Linked DNA regions of Pseudovibrio sp. M1P-2-3. The protein of the gene in region 2 binds, or shares a complex with, the protein of the main gene of each other region. Links are inferred from orthologs where the notes say so. Each region holds a gene or a part of one and is shown on either strand. Other genes may lie near its edges.

Region 1 (5,045 bases), 280 kb from region 2 along the record:
AGCAATTTTGGCCGAGTAGGCTCCTTCTGCCAGCTTTTGCCCCGGAGCAACCAGATCCGTTGCAGATTTACCCTTGCCTAGCTCCACTCCGAATGAGAAATTGCGCGATTGGGTGGAAGAACACGTGAGAATAAGATCACCTAGGCCCGAAAGCCCTGTCAAGGTCTCACGTTTTGCGCCAAGGGCCACTCCAAGGCGGGTAAGCTCGGCAAAGCCGCGGGTCGTCAGAGCAGCTTGCGCACTGGAGCCAAGCCCGAAGCCAACGGCGGCACCACAAGCGATGGCGAGCACATTTTTCAAGGCCCCCCCGATTTGAACACCAATTAAGTCATCGCTCGCATAGGGGCGCAAACTCGTGGACGCAAGCGCTTGGCTCAAGGCATCCGTGCGCTCAATGTCGGGTGTTGCGATGGTGACTGCCGTAGGTAAACCGGAGGCGACATCATGTGCAAAGCTGGGACCGGATAGGGCCCCAGCAATAACTTCCGGCAGTTCTTGCTTGACCACGTCAGAAAGAAGAAGGCCTGTTTCCGCTTCAATGCCTTTTGCGCATAACAAAAGTGGAGTGCCCTCCCGCACCAAGCCTTTCATTGCTTTGAGCATCTGGCGCGTTGACTGGGCCGGTGTTACGAGCAGAACCGCTTGAGCATCTGCCAGAGCTTTGCTTAAGCTGGCCGTTGCAAGAAGGTCTTCATTCCAAGTAATACCCGGCAGGTACTTGGGGTTTTGATGGGTGGTGGCAATCGTGCGAGCCGTGTTTTCATCCCGCGCCCATAAAACGGTTTGCCTTTCTGCCCTGTGTGCAGCAAGTGCCAGAGCTGTCCCCCAGGAGCCACCTCCCAGAACGCAGATATTTTGAAAGGCCTCAGTCATTAGCGGTGGATCCTTAGTTAAAGTGTGCCTTTGTCCTGCGTGCATGGTTTGGCATTTTACCCGTCAAATTCAAACCTTAGCGCCTTTGCGACCAAAACCAAGCACACTTTCAGACATTTGGTCCAGTGGCCAGCGGGGGCGAGGGGACATGTCCATATCGTCTCCTTTTCCATTTCCCTCAAGGATATTCGGGTTCTTTGAGGAAAGATGGTTAAGCCGCTCCAATCCCGCCCAAGCAATCATGGCCGCATTATCAGTGCAAAGAGCATGCGGCGGGGCGACTAAGGTCGCATTATGGTTTTTTGCAACACTGGCGAGGCGGGTGCGAATTGCATCGTTTGCTGCAACACCGCCAGCGACAACCATGACGGGGTCAACCTCAGGGTATCTGTCTTTGAAAAGCTGGAAGGCCCGTGCACTGCGGTTTTCGATGACATCCGCGACAGCTTTTTGGAAGCCGGCACATAGGTCATTGACGGTTTGCTCGCTCACCGGCTCTTCTTTAAGTGCAGCCGTTCGCACAGCCGTTTTCAAGCCCGCAAATGACATTTCCAGTCCTTCACGGTTTAAAAGAGGTCTGGGGAGGGAGAACCGCTCAGCGTCTCCCTTTTGGGCGGCTTTCTCAACTGCAGGTCCGCCGGGGTAGGCTAGGCCGAGAAGTTTTGCTGTTTTGTCAAAAGCTTCACCAATGGCGTCGTCAATAGTTGTTCCCAGCCTTTCATAATCCCCAAGCCCTTTCACAAGCAGGTACTGCGTGTGTCCGCCGGAAACGAGCAGCAGGAGATAGGGAAAGGCGACCTGATCTGTCAGGCGTGCAGTCAGCGCGTGTCCTTCCAGATGATTGACCCCGATCAGGGGTTTGTCGGCGGCCATTGCGAGGGCTTTAGCTGTCATGAGGCCAACAATGACACCGCCGATCAAGCCCGGACCCGCAGTCGCGGCAACTCCGGAGATGTTCGTCCAGTCTTTGCCAGCTTCGCGCATAGCTTGCTCAACAATACCGTCGAGTACCTGAATATGAGAGCGGGCCGCGATTTCAGGGACGACACCCCCGAATGAAGCATGCTCATTTATTTGTGAGCGAACGACGTTGGAAAGGATTTGACCTTTGCCACTTTGATCCATTTCAACGACGGCGGCAGCCGTTTCATCGCAACTTGTCTCAATGCCGAGGACGGTCAGCACTTTTGATCTCCTTTGCCCACTTGAATATTAGCCGATTGATTTTGAGGGCTTATCCATTTATCGCTCGTGTAACATGAGCCCCTAACATTGGGAAAGTGATCCTTGCAGATAAAACCTATTAAAATTGGAACTCGTGGCAGTGCACTGGCTTTGGCACAGGCCCATGAAACCCGAAGCCGGTTAATGAAAGCACATAACCTGCCAGAGGAATCCTTTGAAATTATCGTCATCAAGACCTCTGGAGATCGCATACAGGATCGCCCTCTTTCAGAAGCTGGTGGCAAGGGGTTGTTTACAAAGGAAATCGAAGAAGCCCTTCTGGACAAGTCAATTGATCTGGCTGTGCACTCTTCCAAGGACATGCCGACAGTTTTGCCTGATGGTCTGGCGCTGACAACGTTTTTGCCGCGTGAAGATGTGCGCGATGCCTTTCTTTCCAGAAAAGTCGGAACTTTGGAAGAATTGCCGCACGGTGCCGTAGTCGGGTCCTCGTCGCTTCGCCGTCAGGCTCAGATCAAACGCCTGAGACCGGATCTGGACGTGGTGATGTATCGGGGCAATCTCCAGACACGGTTGCGGAAACTTTCAGAGGGCGCAGTTGATGCAACTTTCCTCGCCTATGCGGGTATCCGCCGCTTGGGGCTGGAACAGGAAGTTACCTCCCTACTAGATACCCAGAAGTTTTTGCCGGCTGTTGGCCAAGGGGCCATTTGCATTGAAGCGCGAATCGGAGATGAAGAGACGGCGCAGCTCCTTGCAAAAATCCACCACGGCGAGACAGAAAGCAGATTGCTTCTGGAGCGTGCGTTTCTGGCTGAAATGGATGGATCTTGCCGGACACCGATTGCGGGTCTTGCAATTGTTGAGGGAGACACAATTTCTTTTAAAGGGGAAGTGATCAAACCTGATGGCAGCCAAACCCATACGATAGAACGAACTGGACCGCTTGCAGATGCACAAGCTATTGGCCGGGAAGCAGGTATTGCACTTCGGCAAAAAGCAGGGCCGAACTTTTTGGAGAGTTGATTGGAGCTTTTGGTAACAAGGGCTGAACCTCAGGCAACCCAGACAGCCCAACGGCTGCAGGCGCTCGGACATTCCGTCACGGTTGCACCGATGCTGGAGTGTGAAGTCCTTCTTGTTCCAGATGAGCCGCTACACCATGCGGGGGCTGTGGTGTTTACCAGTTCCCGTGCGGTTGAAGCCCTCACGGGGCAACCGCTGCTTGATACCCTTATCGGGCTTCCCGCATTTACAGTGGGAGATAAAACTGCAGAAGCAGCCAAAGCCTCTGGGTTTTCAGATGTTAGAAGTGCCTCCGGCACCCTTGAGGAATTGAAGACCACTATTAAACAGGCAAAGCTGCAAGGGGAGCTGATGTACTTGGCTGGACAGGAGCGCAGCGGCGACCTGCTTGGAGATCTGGAGCCCTTTGGCATCAAAGGGCAAATTCTTGAGGTCTACCGGATGAGGGCGGCGGCGAGCCTTCCAGATGAAATCCTGTTAAAATTACGGAGTGGTGTCGTTGACGGGGTCCTGCTTTACTCTTTACGCACTGCTGAAGTCTTTATGCGCTGCGTTGAACATGAAAATGCCACAGAAAGCCTTAACTCTATGATAGCATTCAGCCTTTCATCAAAATGTAAGTCTGTGCTAGGGGCGTTTCATCATGTGATGGTAGCCAGAACACCAACAGAATCTGCGCTTTTTGATTTAACGTTAAGAAAGAGCGAACTATAAACAATCCAATACTCACTGCGTATTTGTGGGTATGCTACATGCGACTGTTTAAACCTCACCATGGGGAGGATGCGAACATTCCTTTGTAGTTGCTAATCTGATGAGGTTACTTATATGGCAACTGGCAAAAATACTCCTGGATCGTCTGGAGGAAAGGGCTCTTCCGGCCATTCAAGAAGTAGACCATCAGGGCGCTCGGCACCCTCTAAAGATGTGACCATTGACCTGACTGCTAAGGATGTCTCGGAAAGTAAAAAGCCAGATGCAACCTCTCAAGCACAAAAGGGTGGGGCAGAGAAAAAAACAGGTTCCCCTGCTGGCGCCAAACCCGCGCCGACCTCTGGAAAGACCACTCCGCAATCTGCTGGTTTGAAGCCAAAACCTGCGCCTGATGAAGCCAAAAAAACTGTTACTGAACAACAAAAAACGACGGTGCAGACGGAAAAGGCAAAAAGCCCTGTTTCAGGTGCTGTAAAGCCAGCGGGCAAAGAAACAGAGGGTTCAGCAGACAAAAAAACAGAGGCTTCCCAAAAGCTGGCGGTTGATCAGGCGGAAAAGAAAAGTAGCACGGGTGTCACGCCCAAAACTGACACATCTTCCAAACCAACAAAAGCCGCTGGGCCCAATGCTGAGGGCAAGCAGACGAGCGGTAAAGAGCCGCCAAATGGCGGTGGAGGGAGTGGCAGTACCACTGCGGGAAGCGGCGAACCCAAAGGGCATGGCGCTCTGTCATTGATTCTAGCAGGTTTGATCGGCGGGGCTGTTGTTGTTGGTGGTGGCTATGGTCTGCATAAAGCAGGTCTGATTGACTTTAGCAGCGTACAATCGACAGCATCTCCTGTCTTGAGTAAATACATAGAAGCTGCTGAAGTCCGCTTTGCGGCTTTGGAAGACACACTTCTGAAGGGCAACGTACCTGCATTGGAACCGAGTTTGAGCCCTCAGGAGATTGATGCTATTGCCAGCCGCCTGACGAAAGTGGAAACTACTCAAAGTGAGCAGGCTGCAGCAGTCAGCCCTCCTCTAAGCAAGGAAATTCAAGCGCAGGTAAATGATCTGGCTTCTGGCTTCCAGAAATTACGCAGTGAGGTGGCAGAGGGCTATCAAGGGGAGAATTCGCAGGCCGCAACCCTCAGCGCGTCAATTGCGAGCTTGAAAGATAAAGTTACCACTCTGGAGCAAAATAGTGCATCCGCTCAAACAGGCTTTTCTGCAGAAGAGCAGGCTCAAATAAGTGCTCTGGAAAA
Region 2 (8,142 bases):
ATCATTTGGGAATTCTCACCAAGGCGGGTCAAAAACATCTTCATCTGCATCGAAGTTGTATTTTGCGCCTCATCAAGAATAACGACGGCGTTAGACAGAGTGCGCCCGCGCATGAACGCCAGAGGAGCGACTTCAATCATGCCGCTCTCCAGTCCGCGTTCCAGCTTTTCCGGCGGCATCATCTCATTCAAGCCATCATAAAGAGGACGCAAATATGGATCCACTTTATCTTTCATATCACCGGGCAAGAAACCAAGGCGCTCTCCGGCTTCAACTGCCGGTCGAGACAAAATCATCCGGTCAATTTCGCCGCGCTCCAACAAGGCTGCGGCATAAGCCACCGCAAGGAACGTCTTACCCGTTCCTGCCGGACCGACACCAAATGTCAGATCAGACCGGTCCATGGCACGAATATACGCATCCTGTGTGGCTGTTCGTGCAACCAGTGTTTTCCGACGCGTCGCGATTTGCGCAAAAGCCATACGCGACTTCGGTTCCATGGTGGGCAAGGACAGCTGCGTTTCCGATGCAATTGCCATGCGAACAGCACCATCCACATCACCCACCTGAAGGTCATGCCCTCCCTGAAGGCGAGTGTACATGGCTTCAAGGGCCAGTCTGGCCTGTTCACATGCACTGTGTTCACCGCGAATCGTTACCTGATTACCGCGGGCAACAGCTTCAACACCGATTTTTTGTTCAATCAACGCAAGGTGCTGATCGAACTGGCCGAAAAGGTCGCTAACCAGTCGGTTATCGTCGAATGCCAGAACCACATGCATCATATCTGATGCTGCTGCAGGTTTCATAGCGGCCCCAACTTTCGGGGAAAAATGGGCGTTGCCCTTCAAGCAATCCTCCGTTTAGATCGCATCATTAATATTTTCACGATCCCATATTGCCCTTAAACGAGCTTTCCTTCCAGACTATTTCCGGAACTGGCCAAAATTTCTACTTTGGCTATCTCTCCATACAAGTCTTTTGGCGCGTTTATATGCACAGGTTGAAGCCATGGGGAGCGGCCTGCAAGTTGGCCTTCCTTACGACCCATTTTTTCAAAGAGAACGTCAATAATCTGCCCTTCAAGCGACTTGTTGAAGGCCATCTGCTGCTCACTTAGCAAAGCTTGTAGACGGGCAAGGCGCTCGCTTTTTACAGCTTCTTCCACTTGTTCTTCCATGGTCGCACCCGGTGTTCCAGGGCGCGGGCTGTATTTGAACGAAAACGCGGAACCATACTCAACACGGCGAATCAGGTCCATTGTATCTTCGAAATCCTGATCACTCTCGCCGGGGAAGCCAACGATGAAATCGCCTGACAAAGCAATATCCGAACGGGCATCACGAATTTTGTCCAATAGACGGAAATAATCATCACGCGTATGTTTGCGGTTCATTGCCGCCAGAATTCTGTCGGAACCGGATTGCACTGGCAGGTGCAGATAAGGCATCAAGATATCCAGATCCCTGTGAGCCGCGATCAAGGTATCATCCATATCCCGTGGGTGGGATGTGGTGTAACGCAGCCTGTCGATCCCGTCTATCTCGGCAAGGCGGAACAAGAGCTGTCCCAGTCCCCATTCGCGTCCGTCAGGACCTGTACCATGCCAGGCATTCACATTCTGGCCAAGCAGGGTCACTTCCCGCACACCTGCGGCAGCAAGCCGTTCAGCTTCGCTTACAATTTGCTCGACGTTTCTGGAAACTTCCGCGCCGCGCGTATAAGGAACCACACAGAAGGTGCAGAACTTGTCACAGCCCTCTTGAACGGTCAGGAACGCGGTCACGCCCCTTTTGCGCACGGCCTCCTTGGAAGGAGTTGCCAAGTGTTTGAATTTGTCTTGAATATCAAACTCTGTCTCAACAACCTTGGAACCACCCGCAGCCTTATTCACCAGCTCTGGCAAACGGTGATAGCTTTGCGGACCAACCACAAGATCGACAATAGGTGCGCGGCGGGAAATCTCGGCTCCTTCCGCCTGTGCCACACATCCGGCAACACTCACCATCATCTGCTTGCCGTTTTTGGCTTTTTCTTCCTTCAGTTTGCGCACACGTCCCAGTTCGGAATACACCTTTTCGGCAGCTTTCTCACGAATATGGCAGGTATTGAGAATAACAAGGTCAGCATCCTCCATAGTCTCGGTATTGCTGTAACCTTCTGCACGTAAGGCATCCGACATCCGGTCGGAATCATAAACATTCATCTGACAGCCGTAAGTCTTCACAAAAACCTTACGTTCTTGTTTTTGGTCCGTACTGCTTGCAGGAACTGCTTCTGTTTCCTTATTCTGTGCGAGTGTATCCATTCAATCCTCGGTGCGCTCTTGTCTTTATGAGCGTATCATCAGCCCTCAAACGCGTCTTGTTTGGGGTCTCAATTTTTCTTTGGGGCAGCTTTAGCTGGTTTTTCCCAGTTTGAGAAGCTTTGTGTTATCACGCTTTCTCAAAACTTACGCAGAGCTCTTTCCATAAAGGGCGGCCAGTGTCATGCTCCTCACTTCAGCTTCCATCTGTTTGGCAACCTGCTTTCTGTTGAACTCGGCGCCATATTTGGTTGGCTCACCAAAATGAACTTCCACATCCAATCCGCCTTCTCCGCAAATAGACCATAAGTGTTGTAGCAGCTCCATATTGCCATACCAGGCCACATGCGGTCTCCACATGCGCCCCATGGGCATTCCATGCAGCCGTGTATATGCAATAGAAAGTGGCTGGACGGTGGCACTGTGGGTGGCACTGGTCTGCATCGCCTGATGAACGGCTCCAAGCAGGGAGGAACGAAAAGGCTTCACCTCATTACCGTTACTCGAAGTACCTTCCGCAAAAAGCACAATCGCATCACCACTATTCATCCGGTTTGAAATAGCTTCATTGACGCGCATGGTATCCCGTCTCCTGCTTCGGTCAATAAAGATTGTTCTTTGCAGCTTGGCCAGAAGACCAAAGATCGGCCATGTGGCAACCTCGGACTTGGCAATGAAGGACAGAGGCTGCAAAGAGCCAATAACGAGAATATCCAGCCATGAAGTGTGATTTGAAGTTACAAGAAGGGGCCTGCTATCGGCCACCTTTCCAAGGACGTTAACCCGAATTCCCAAAATTTTCAGGATCCAACGGTGCCAATAGACAGGGATATATCTTTGAATTGGCCAATTACATTTTAAGGCCAGCCACTGCATCGGGATAAGAACAACTGCAAGGCACACAACAAGCAGAAGAGCGCAAATTGCGCGAGTTGTTCTCATACTCAACCCTTCGGTGTTTCTTCTAATGGGACGCCATAAAGCTCCAGACGATGGTCCACCAACTTGTAACCTAGCTGACGGGCGACCTCTACCTGCATTCTCTCAATCTCTTCATTGCGAAACTCGATCACCTTACCTGACCTTAAATCAATCAGGTGGTCGTGATGCACGTCAGACACGGTTTCATAACGGGACCTGCCATCGCGAAAATCGTGTCTTTCAATGATTCCCGCATCCTCAAAAAGCTTAACCGTACGATACACAGTGGAGATGGATATCTTGGGATCGATATCGGAAGCCCGGCGATACAACTCCTCCACATCAGGATGATCATCAGACGTTTCTATTACCGAAGCGATCACACGGCGTTGCTCGGTCATTCTCATACCTTTGAAGACACAGAGTTCTATTAAACTCATCTCAGCTTCTGTGACCATACTTTCCCATACCTTTAGGATAACTTAGTTTATTCTCTTTTAGGCAGAATAGCTCCTTGAATCAATTAAGATTACAGCGCATCACCAAAGCAGTTCCAAAACCCTGACTGCTGCTATAGTAACCCTTGCGCTCTCCTACTTTGACAAAGCCCAAGTTTTTATAAAGCGCAACCGCTGGCTTATTGGCTTCATCCACCTCCAAAAAAAGCTCACTATTGCGTTCTGAATACAAATGAAACATGCCAGCTTCCATGAGTTTACGGCCAATGCCGTTGCCGCGGGCATTTGGCGAGACACCAATGGTCAGAACTTCAGCCTCTCCGGCGGCACTGCGTACAATGAGAAAGCCAAGAGGCTCGGGACTTCGGGCAGTATCTGCGGAGCGGGCCACGAAAAAAAACGTGTTCTTTTGGGCGTAAAGTGCTCGTAATTCGGAAGTCCCCCAACCAATGGAAAAACTCTGCGCATGTATACGTGCCAACTCCGGCAACATGTCTTCGTTGGCTTTTTCAATTACAGCCGGGGATTGCTTTAACCATGAAACAATCATTGTCGACGAATTCGGCCCTTTTGTTGCGGTTTGGCATCTGGTTTACGAAGATATAAAGGCACCGGAGGTCTTTCTTCTGGATCAGCCTTAAATCCACAGCGTGCAATATACTCAATTGAAGCAACAGTATTCTGTCCCAAGATACGCTCCGAAGGCAAACCAGCTTCGTGACCAAGTGCTTCAGCAGCAGAACCGGCTAAGTATGTATCCGACCCCAATGTCTTCGCCAGCTCCTGCAGTGTTGAAACACGCGCTTCATCTGCTGGAGAACCATCCCTTTTGAACTGCTGACAGTAAACCTCATCCCTACGGGCATCAAGCACCACCAAAAGATCACCGGAGCATGAGCGCGTGGCAAGAATTTCACTTGCAATGCACTCCAGTGTTGTGACCCCAACAACCGGCTTGCCAGAAACCAGCCCGAAGCCGCGCGCTATCGAAAGGCCAACCCGAAGGCCGGTAAAGCTACCAGGCCCCACATTTACGACAATACGGTCCAGATCACTGAAACCCTTTGAAGATTCAGCCATCACTCCATCCACCATGCCCATAATCTTTTCGGCATGGCCGCGGCCAATTTCTTCTGTTTGTATGAACAGGTTTTCTTTAGTACGGCCAAGCTCTGCCACTGCCGCAGAACAGGCACTTAAGGAGGTGTCAATGGCTAATAATTTCATACTGATTGCTTAGCGTTCCAAAGGGGGAAAGTCGAGAACGCAATCACCTTTACCCAAAAACTTGCGCTCACACTTAATCAAAAGAAAAGGCGGTCGAGCCGCCTTTCTAGAGCATATTCCGTTTGATAAATTCATTCAAACGACAAAAATTCGTTCAACATAAACAAGTTAGAGCGTCAGGCGTGAATGTAAATAAACGCAACCTGCACTAATCTTTGAACCGCAAAACTGGTTCTAGATCTGTTTTACTTCCTGAACTTCGGGTACGAAGTGGCGCATCAGATTCTGGATGCCATGGCTTAGTGTTGCGGTCGAAGATGGGCACCCGGCACAGGCACCGCGCATGGAAAGGTAGACAATTCCATCTTTATACCCGCGGAACGTGATGTCGCCACCATCTTGGGCCACAGCCGGGCGAACACGGGTTTCCAGAAGTTCTTTAATGGTAGAAACGGTATCAGCTTCCGCTTCATCAAAAAACTCTTCACCGGTATCGTCATCTCCGGTGCTTTCGCCGCGCAAAATAGGAGCATTGGACATAAAATGCTCCATAATCGCCCCGAGAATTGCAGGGCGCATGTGCTGCCAATCCGTATCGTCTTTGGTTACCGTTACGAAATCATAACCAAAGAAGATCCCCTGAACGCCCTCAATTGCAAACAAGGTTTCAGCCAGAGGGGATACGGCGGCCTCTTCCACACTCCGAAAGTCCTTCGTTCCCTCTGCAAGAACGACACGACCAGGCAAGAACTTTAGTGTCGCTGGATTTGGAGTTGCTTCTGTCTGGATAAACATAACCTATTCCCAAGGGCAATCGGGCAATTCACGCTTCAAAGACGCCTTGCCCATTAGTTAGTAGAATGTAATTTATCTATAGATAAAGACTTGAGGTCTGTCTTCAAGTTAAAAAATGTATTTCAGATGCAACTTTTAATTTCCCGCGCATATTATCAAGAAAGTGCAGCAATTGCATCATCATCAAGCGTTCCCGGAACAATCGTAATCGGAATTGGAAAAGTCCCTGCGGACTTGCCGGCAATTGAAGAGACCAGTGGCCCCGGTCCTTCCTTGCTCGTTCCCGCTGCTAACACCAAAATGGAAATATCGGCATCATGGTCAATTAAGGACATAATTTCATCGGAGCGACTTCCTTCCCGCACAACAAGTTCAGGCTCTGTACGCGCCGCAGAGCGGACCTTTTCCGCAGCCTTTGCCAGAATTGTCTCTGCCAGTTCGGTCGCCTCCGCCCTCATAATATCTTCTACCCCCAGCCAGTGCTGGAAGTTTCCAGGCGCGATGACATAAAGCAGGGTAACAACTCCGCTGGTGCTTGCTGCCCGACGTGCTGCATAAACAATTGCACGCCCGCATTCTGGAGTATCGTCCACAACAACGAGAAACTTTCGTTTGTGGCCTTCTTCATTGCTTTTGCGAATTGCTACCATATCAGTATGCTGCCACCTCCCCAGAAGAACGGCAAGCCCAAGAGCTTGCCATCCCGAAATTTGATATGTGCTAGATCACAGAATAAACTGTGACAGGTCAATATTCTTAGCCAGCTCACCGATGTTATCACGAACATAAGCTGCATCAATAACAACCTTGTCGCCTGCACGATCCGGTGCCTCAAATGAAATTTCGTCCAGAATGCGCTCCATTACAGTTTGCAATCGTCTGGCTCCAATATTTTCAATGGTGGAATTAAGATCAACAGCGATAGAAGCGATCTCGTCAATGGCATCATCGGTGAAGTCAATCTCAACGCCTTCGGTCCCCATCAAAGCCACATACTGCTTGATCAGGCTCACCTCTGTGTCGGTCAGAATGCGGCGGAAATCTTCTTTTTTCAAAGCGCGAAGCTCAACACGGATTGGCAAGCGACCTTGTAACTCAGGAAGCAGATCAGACGGCTTGGCCACATGGAATGCGCCTGAGGCAATAAACAGAATATGATCTGTTTTCACAGGACCATGTTTTGTTGAGACAACAGTTCCTTCAATAAGAGGCAAGAGATCCCGCTGTACACCTTCCCGTGACACATCCCCGCCACTGCGCGCATCTTTGGCGCAGATCTTATCAATCTCATCAATGAACACGATGCCGGAATTCTCAACAAGGTCGATAGCTTCCTGAATGAGCTTGTCTTCATCCAGCAACTTGTCTGATTCCTCTTCCAGAAGAATCTTATGGCTCTCGCGCACGTTGACGCTTTTCTTCTTCGTCTGGCCGCCAAACGCTTTCCCGAACATGTCGGAAAGGTTCATCACACCAATGCTGCCGCCTCCGGGCATGCCCGGAATATCAAAGTTTGGCATTTGCGGTGCTGCGCGCACTTCAATCTCAATTTCCTTGTCGTCCAGATCACCCTCTCTCAGCTTTTTGCGGAAACTGTCGCGGGTGGCAGGGCTCGCATTTTCACCCACCAATGCGTCAAGCACACGCTCTTCGGCTAGCACATGGGCTTTGGCTTCTACTTCTTTGCGACTGCGCTCGCGCACAAGAGAGATACTAGATTCAACCAGATCACGAATGATCTGCTCCACATCGCGCCCAACATAACCGACCTCAGTGAATTTGGTTGCCTCAACCTTGGTGAAAGGCGCGTTGGCAAGCTTTGCAAGGCGGCGGGAGATTTCCGTTTTACCTACGCCGGTTGGACCGATCATAAGGATGTTTTTCGGCAAAACCTCTTCCCGCAAGCTGTCATCCAGCTGCTGGCGGCGCCAACGGTTTCTCAGAGCAATTGCGACTGCTCGCTTTGCGTCTTTTTGACCAATGATGAAGCGATCAAGTTCGGACACTATCTCGCGTGGAGAAAAATTCGACATTCTTTCTTACTTTCTTACGGACGGGACGAGCTTTTGAACGGGCGTATTGATGAGAGGAGCCATGACTATTTTCCGAATAGAAGCCCAACCAAACCCAAGTACCAAAACAAACAGTCCCAATATTACCAGTGCCAAGGCAGTCACGCCCACTTCATCCATACTTGTGGATCCCAGCAGGCTGAAAATTGCGTATCCAAGATAAAGCAGCCCTGATACCAGAATAGCTCTACGATCAACGATGAGCGCCAGAACTCCTAAAAACGAAACAACCGCCACGATCAAAAGCGCTGAACTGTAGCTATCTGATTGTTCTGCTAATGTGGAGAGCGCCGGGTGAACGATCAAGGGGGCCGAGAGCAAATGTAACCAAAAGGCTCTGTCAGAGTTAAGGCTGGAGCGGGTG

Evidence for each region. Proteins that work in one complex are often made in the same cells at the same time.
Region 1: the proteins of tsaB (region 2) and tsaD are in contact, whole or in part, in a solved structure (PDB 4WQ4), measured with the Escherichia coli proteins. The link is inferred for Pseudovibrio sp. M1P-2-3 from one-to-one orthologs.

What each region holds. Positions count from the first base shown.
Region 1 is NZ_JARRCW010000001.1:312,405-317,449, forward strand. What follows is about bases 1-2,904. They hold tsaD (tRNA (adenosine(37)-N6)-threonylcarbamoyltransferase complex transferase subunit TsaD), read right to left. Parts: upstream 2,059-2,904; coding sequence 943-2,058; downstream 1-942. Other genes in these bases: P6574_RS01490 (NAD(P)H-dependent glycerol-3-phosphate dehydrogenase), read right to left, coding at 1-873; hemC (hydroxymethylbilane synthase), read left to right, coding at 2,161-2,904. Outside these bases: more of hemC, read left to right, coding at 2,905-3,084; P6574_RS01505 (uroporphyrinogen-III synthase), read left to right, coding at 3,085-3,798; P6574_RS01510 (mitofilin family membrane protein), read left to right, coding at 3,913-5,045.
Region 2 is NZ_JARRCW010000001.1:31,794-39,935, reverse strand. Bases 3,072-6,040 are described here. They hold tsaB (tRNA (adenosine(37)-N6)-threonylcarbamoyltransferase complex dimerization subunit type 1 TsaB), read right to left. Parts: upstream 4,912-6,040; coding sequence 4,231-4,911; downstream 3,072-4,230. Other genes in these bases: P6574_RS00140 (universal stress protein), read right to left, coding at 5,862-6,040; P6574_RS00145 (NifU family protein), read right to left, coding at 5,146-5,706; P6574_RS00155 (GNAT family N-acetyltransferase), read right to left, coding at 3,746-4,234; P6574_RS00160 (Fur family transcriptional regulator), read right to left, coding at 3,250-3,627; P6574_RS00165 (lysophospholipid acyltransferase family protein), read right to left, coding at 3,072-3,247. In the rest of the region: P6574_RS00175 (PhoH family protein), read right to left, coding at 1-809; tRNA (N6-isopentenyl adenosine(37)-C2)-methylthiotransferase MiaB, read right to left, coding at 905-2,308; more of P6574_RS00165, read right to left, coding at 2,453-3,071; more of P6574_RS00140, read right to left, coding at 6,041-6,356; ATP-dependent protease ATPase subunit HslU, read right to left, coding at 6,432-7,739; P6574_RS00130 (hypothetical protein), read right to left, coding at 7,746-8,142. UniProt on the Escherichia coli protein: Required for the formation of a threonylcarbamoyl group on adenosine at position 37 (t(6)A37) in tRNAs that read codons beginning with adenine.